Regions from separate parts of the Rhodococcus sp. P4_F3_2 genome, predicted to be linked through region 1. Evidence: riboswitches for the same ligand, from Rfam matches in the RefSeq annotation. Region 1 holds a riboswitch; each other region holds the start of a gene.
The links. A riboswitch is a leader RNA that binds a small molecule or an ion and turns the genes downstream of it on or off. The one in region 1 is predicted to bind cobalamin.

Region 2: it holds a riboswitch for cobalamin, as region 1 does, so the genes downstream of both, AC1DWA_RS04545 (ABC transporter substrate-binding protein) here and cobN (cobaltochelatase subunit CobN) in region 1, are expected to answer to the same signal.
Region 3: it holds a riboswitch for cobalamin, as region 1 does, so the genes downstream of both, AC1DWA_RS03935 (FecCD family ABC transporter permease) here and cobN (cobaltochelatase subunit CobN) in region 1, are expected to answer to the same signal.

What each region holds. Positions count from the first base shown of each region.
Region 1 covers NZ_JBFUJN010000018.1:105,314-107,575, reverse strand. The annotation lists gene cobN (cobaltochelatase subunit CobN) at 1-1,215, opposite strand, end outside; adenosylcobalamin (AdoCbl) riboswitch at 1,265-1,376, opposite strand; gene cobG (precorrin-3B synthase) at 1,439-2,262, shown strand, end outside.
Region 2 covers NZ_JBFUJN010000003.1:114,460-116,721, forward strand. The annotation lists gene AC1DWA_RS04545 (ABC transporter substrate-binding protein) at 1-798, opposite strand, end outside; cobalamin riboswitch at 915-1,062, opposite strand; gene AC1DWA_RS04550 (MMPL family transporter) at 1,132-2,262, shown strand, end outside.
Region 3 covers NZ_JBFUJN010000002.1:271,046-273,307, reverse strand. The annotation lists gene AC1DWA_RS03940 (ABC transporter ATP-binding protein) at 1-250, opposite strand, end outside; gene AC1DWA_RS03935 (FecCD family ABC transporter permease) at 247-1,254, opposite strand; cobalamin riboswitch at 1,372-1,507, opposite strand; gene AC1DWA_RS03930 (TetR/AcrR family transcriptional regulator) at 1,524-2,132, opposite strand; gene AC1DWA_RS03925 (alpha/beta hydrolase) at 2,185-2,262, shown strand, end outside.

The DNA.
Region 1 (2,262 bases):
GCCGGCCGCGATCAGGGCGTGGATCAGCGCATCGCCGTCCTTGGCCGCCAGGCCGGGAACTGCGTCAGGGCCGTCGACCGGACCGAGGTCGTAACCGGCAGAACGCATTTCGGTGAGCAGATCGATTGCGCTCGCCGGAGTGTCGAGGCCGACGGCGTTGCCGATACGGGCGTGCTTGGTCGGGTACGCCGAGAGCATCAGAGCAACGCGACGCTGGGTGGTCGGAATGTGACGAAGCTTGCCGTGACGGACTGCGATGCCGGCGACACGGGCAGCGCGCTCGACATCGGGGACGTACGTGGACAGCCCGTCGGAGTCGATTTCCTTGAAGGAGAACGGGACGGTGATGATGCGACCGTCGAACTCCGGCACCGCCACCTGCGTCGCGACGTCGAGAGGCGACAGTCCGTCGTCGTTCTCGTCCCAGGTGGCGCGGCTACTGGTCAGGCACAGCCCCTGCAGGATCGGGACGTCGAGTGCAGCGAGTGCGGCGACGTCCCAGGCTTCGTCGTCCCCACCAGCGGACGCGGTGGCGGGCTTGGTGCCGCCGGCAGCAAGAACTGTCACGACCATAGCGTCGGCGCGGCGGAGCGTGCTCAAAAGTTCGGCTTCTGCGGTTCGCAGAGATGCGCAGTAGATCGGGAGCGCGGTGCCACCGGCCTCGGCGACCGCGTCGCACAACGCCTGGATATACCGGGTGTTTCCGGCCAAATGCTGGGCGCGGTAGTACAGAACTGCGATGACCGGACCGCTCGCCGAGTCGAGATCGGGCGCGAAATCAGCGATGCCCCAGGAAGGCAGGTGAGCCGGCGGCTCGAAACCGTGGCCGGTGAGCAGGACGGTGTCGGAGAGGAAGTGGTGCAACTGTGCCAGATTCTGTGCGCCACCCTCGGCCAGGTAGTTGTGCGCCTCGGCAGCAACACCGGCGGAGACCGTCGAGCACTCCATGAGGTCGGCATCCGGCGCGTGCTCGCCGCCGAGAACGACTACGGGCAGTCCGGAGGCGAGGACCATCTCCAAGCCGTCTTCCCAACTGCGACGGCTGCCGAGAATACGAACGATCACGAGGTCGACGCCGTCGAGCAAGGGCGGCAAGTCCTCCGAGACCAGCAAGCGTGAGGGGTTGGCCCAGCGATAGGAGACGCCGTCGCCGGCTTCCTGGCTGGCGCGGGCGCTCAGCAGATCGGTGTCGGACGTGGAGAGCAGAAGAATCACGGGTGAAGCCTTCCTGGGGTTTCGCGCCCCGTGGCACAGATCTGTCATCGACGGCGGTTGAGGGTCTGACTTGTGTTTCCGAGCGGAAACACGTCCCGCTCGAGCAACACTCACAGTGGCGCGACCGCACCGGACTTTCACCGGTTTCCTCAACTGCCGTCACTGGTGGTGGTGATGCTACCGGTCCGCAGAAGGCACTCATGACAGGTCGTACCCTGGAGCCATGCCCACGGACCGTTCACAGCCAGACGCGTGCCCGGGTGCACTGCAAGTTCACCACGCCGCCGACGGCGCGCTGGCACGCGTGCGCCTACCCGGCGGACTCCTCACCCCGGTCCAATTGCAGACGCTCGCCGACGCAGCGCGCGATCTCGGCAACGGGCAGATGGAACTCACCTCGAGGGGCAACGTCCAACTGCGCTCGGTCTCGGACCCCGAAGCCTTCGCGGCGCGAATCGCGTCGGCCGGCCTGCTGCCGTCCGCGACGCACGAGCGAGTGCGCAACATCCTCGCGTCCCCACTGTCCGGCCGTATCGGGGGCGTAGCCGACATTCGTGAACTGGTCCACCGTCTCGATTCGGCGATCCAAGCGGATCAAGCATTGGCGGATCTGCCAGGGCGAACCCTGTTCACCCTCGACGACGGGCGCGGAGACATCACCGGGCTACGGGGCGATTTCGGACTCCATGCGCGCAGCGCCACCGAGCATTCACTGGTGCTCGCCGGTCACCACACCACTCATCTCGTCCAGGCGGACGACGCCGTCGAATTGCTCCTCGAGGCGGCTCGATCATTCCTCGACGTCCGCGACAAGCACTGGCGCCTGGCCGAGGTTCCGGACGGAATCGAACGCACCCTCGAGCAGCTGGGTCTGAGCGCCGAGTCCACCGGTGCTGCGGACCTCACGCCGGATGCACGGCCCACCATCGGCTGGCTCGAGCAGCGCGACGGGACCGTAGCCCTGGGCGGAGGCTTGCGATTCGGGCTGCTCGACGCTCGGCTGGCCGAGTTCCTGGCCGCCGTCGACAAGCCCGTTGTCGTGACGCC
Region 2 (2,262 bases), on a different contig from region 1:
GACCACGATCGCCTGGGGTGCACGCTCGGCAACAGCTTCCCACGATGCGTCGATGTAGGGCTTTGTCCCTTCGGCGAAGATGTTCGAGACACCGGAGTATTCCGCGACCAATTGACCGACGCCGACTCCGCCGATAGTCGTCGGAACCTGGTCACCACTGTCGTAGAAGAAGGTCGGTACCGGCGCCGCGTCCCCGACCGAAGCGCGGACGGTATCGAGACCATCGCTGATCTCCTCTGCGACCTCGCGGGCGGAATCTTCAACGCCCAGGACTCGACCGAGTTGCGTGTAGTCGTTCTCGAGCAATCCGATGTCGGGGAAACCGGTGCCACAGTATTCGGAGAACAAGAAGGTGTTGATTCCGCGCTCGCCGAAGGCGTCTCGGGAACGGCCCTGCTTCTCGTTGAAGGCACTGGTCATTCCTCCGACCACGAAGTCCGGGTCGACGTCGAGAACCTGCTCCATGCTGGGGAACGTATCGGAGAGGCTGGGAATCTTGTTGAATACATCGGCGGTCTCGGCAGTTGGCGGGTTGTCGCTGTACGCCCGACCGACGATCCGGTCACCCGCACCGATTTCGATGAGCGCCTCGGTGACATGCCCGTTCAAAGACACGATGCGCTGCGGCGGCGAGTCGAAGGTCATCTCTCGATCGCAGTTGGTCACGGACACAGGCTGTGCGAAGGATTCCGCAGCAGACGCGGACTCTGATTCCTGGCCTTTGGAACAACCTGCCGAAACCAAGGCGACCGCGATGAGAACAGCGGCGGCGCGGGACGGGGAGAACTGAAGTGACACGGGGACCTCGTAAGGGCTCTGAGCCACGAATGAGAATCCGACAGACAACTCCGCCCGCACACTGATACTCGGCCAGAGCTCCTGCTGGACTTCCTTTTCGTAGACCACGACGAATGGATGTCGCACACCGCGCGGTGGGTAATCGGGCTTGCCGACGCTCGGTGACTACCGAGAATCGACCTACCGTTGCGGGTCAGCGCCGGATTCGGACCGGCTTCCCCCACACGCGTGGCTTGCAAGTGCTTCGAGCAGTATGCATGACGTTTCCGATTCAAGACCAAACGCCCACTACAGTCGATCTGGCCAGACGCCCCCACACACCGGAGTTGATACATGACACGCTGGGCCCAAACCGTCGTCGCCCGGAAATGGTGGGTACTGAGCCTCGCGGTTCTGATAGTTCTCATCAGTGGGGTGTGGGGACTCGGAGTGTTCGGCAAGCTCAGCCAGGGCGGCTTCATCGATCCGGGCAGCGACTCCGCGAAGGTTGCGGACATCATCGAAGACAATCTCGGGCCGCAGACCCCGGACATCATCGCGATCTACTCACCCACCGACGGCAAGACCCTCGACGACATCGGGCCGGCAGTAACGGCCGCCGTCGACCAGTTCAAAACGGAAGTGCCGACCGCGTCGGTGAAGTCGTATTGGGGAACGGACGCCGCGGCCAAGGCCAGTCTGCTCTCGAACGACGGATCCATGGCGGCCGTTGCGATCACGTTGGCACCGGACTCGGGCGTCACACCGGCCACTTTCGCCGATCTCTTGCCGAAGCTCGAAGTTGAAGGTGCCGAGGCACAATTCGCGGGTAATACCGTTGTCGGCGTCGCGTTCAACACCAAGCTGGAGAAAGACCTGGTGGTCGCCGAAGCCATCGCCATTCCGATCACTCTGGTGCTGCTGGTCTTCATCTTCGGCGGCGTCGTCGCTGCGGCGGTTCCGGTGTTCGTGGGTGTACTCAGTGTCTTGAGCGCCTTGGCGGTTCTGCGAATCCTCACGCTGATCACCGATGTGTCCTCGTTCTCGATCAACGTTGCTTCTCTTCTCGGGTTGGGACTTGCAATCGACTACGGACTGTTCGTGGTCGGTCGGTTCCGTGAAGAACTGAATTCGGGCTCGGACCCGGGAGCGGCTGCGCAGCGGACAGTTCTGACCGCGGGTCGCACCGTCATGTTCTCGGGTCTGCTGCTGATCTGCGCGTTCAGCGGCATGCTCGTTTTCCCGCAGGCCGTCATCCGGTCTTTGGGTTTCGGTGCGATCGCAGCAGTACTGAGCGCGGCAGTTCTGTCGCTGACCGCTGTGCCTGCGCTGCTTGCCATTCTGGGGCATCGCATCAACGCCCTGACGTGGCGCAAGGATGCGGCGCAACGCGGGGAGGAACGCTCGCGCAAGTTCTGGGGCCGCGTCGTCACGTGGGTGATGAAGCGTCCGGTCGCGGTCTCGGTGACGATCGTGGCCGTGCTG
Region 3 (2,262 bases), on a different contig from region 1:
AAATGGCTTTGGCCCGCGAACGCGCGGACATCGCGTGCACGGACTCGCCGCCGACGCGGACGTCACCGTCAGCGATCGGTCCGAGACCGGCAAGCGCACGCAACAAAGTCGACTTGCCCGATCCGTTCGGACCGACGACGCCGACTACTGCACCGGCGTCCGCCGCGATGTCGACGCCCTTGACGACGGTTCGGCGGTCGATGCGGACAACGACTCCGGACGCGGTCACCGCCAGGGCGCGGGCGCTCACGAACTGCCACCGAATCGGTAGCGCCGACGGCCGAGAAGCAGGAGAAACAGCGGGGCACCGATCACCCCGGTCACCACGCTCAGCGGGATCTCGGTCGGCCGCAACGAGGTCCGCGCCACGACGTCGACCCACACCAGGAACGACGCGCCGATCAGCGCTGCCGCCGGCAACACCACTCGATGTCTGGCTCCGACGAGCATGCGTGTGACGTGCGGTATGACCAAGCCTACGAAGGCAATCGCGCCGGACACTGCAACCATCGTGCCGACCAACGCTGCCAGCACGCCGAACAGCACGTTTCGCAGGGTTCGGATGGGAATACCGAGCGAAGCCGCGACGTCCGGTCCGGCCGCCAGCGCATCCAGCCAACCGTGCAGGGCGAACACCGCTGCCGTCAGCAGGAACACAACGATGACCGGCGCCCACAACTTGTCCCAGGATGCCCCGGCCAAACTTCCCAGGAGCCAGAACAATACGGACTGCGCGGCCTGGGAATCATTGGTACGCAGCACCAGAAAACTCGCGATCGCCGACAGGGCGGATGCGGTAACGGTGCCGGTCAGAACCAATCGCAGTGGAGTGATACCGCCTTGCAGCGTCGCGATGGTGAAGACGAGAATCGCAGCTCCCAACGCCCCGATCATCGCGCCGAAACTGAGCGCCCACACTCCCGCGCCGGCGAACAGTCCGGTGGTGATGACGGCGGTGGCACCGACACTCGCGCCGGACGACACTCCCAGCAGGTGGGGATCGGCAAGAGCGTTACGAACGAGGGTTTGCACCACCGCGCCGGCGACGGCAAGACCAGCGCCGACGGCCAGACCGAGCAGTACCCGCGGTGCTCTGATCCCCCACACGATCGCAAGTTCGGAACGCGTGACGGGTGGGCCTCCGAAGCGCGAGTGCACCACGTCCACCACAGTGGACACGGGGAGCATCTCGGATCCGAATGCCAACGCGCACACAGCAGAGAGCACGGTGACGACCAGCAGAGCGGGCAGCACGATACCCGGACTGAGCCGTCCTCGAGGCGCACCAGCCTTCGGCGAAGGCAGGTGGGTAGGTGGAGACAGAGCTCCGCCAACAGCATTCATGGTGTGACCGATCCATCCTCGTGGCATGACACAACGTCAACGAGGGTGGTATCTGGCTACGGTCGACGCATGGACGACCTCACAGTGGCGGGACCGCGCCGGAATTGCACCGACTTCCCATTACCTCGATGATGACGTCAGAACCATAACGGACTGTGGTCACCATTCCGCACACCGGATCAGGATTCCGACGCGATCATCGATCTCGCCTGCCGCACGACGGCTTCCGTTCGCACTCGAAGTTCTCCGGGTGAATCCGATTCCAGCACAACCCGATGCACCTGGCTGTCCACGGCAGTCACAGTCAGCCGCGACGTCAGCAACGCATCGTCCGCACTGAAACCGCGGCTCTGCAAGTATTCCGAAAAACCCAGTACCAGTTGCCGATTCATTCCTTCGACCTGCTCGATGAGCTCACGCGTACGCGGAACCTGATCGTAGAGCAGGTGAAAGAACTCTCGCGGCTTACTGTTCACTTCGACCGCGCACTCCACCAACATCCGGACGGCCTCGTCCGGGGCGAGTTCACGCTCGACGATGTCGGCAAGGCAGAGCGCAAAACTCTCCCGCGCAGCACTCACGTGACGGTTCGCCAACTCCGCAAGGATCTCGTACTTGTCGCCGAAATACTGGTAGAGCGAGCCCACCGACACCCCTGCTTCGTCAGCGATCCGGTTGGTGGTCGCTGCCATGCCCTCCGACGCGAAAACGCGAGTAGCTGCCTCCAGGATCGCGTCGTAGGTAGCCCTCGAGCGCTGCTGGGAGGGCCTTTTCCGCCGAGTCGACACGGTCCTCCGATGCGAGTTGTCAGCCGCGACGCCGATACCGAGAATTGTTTAGGTGACCAGCGCCGATTACTCGAAGTTTATGCCCGACCGGTACACCGATCACATGCCGGCGCCGACCCCGACGTGGTGG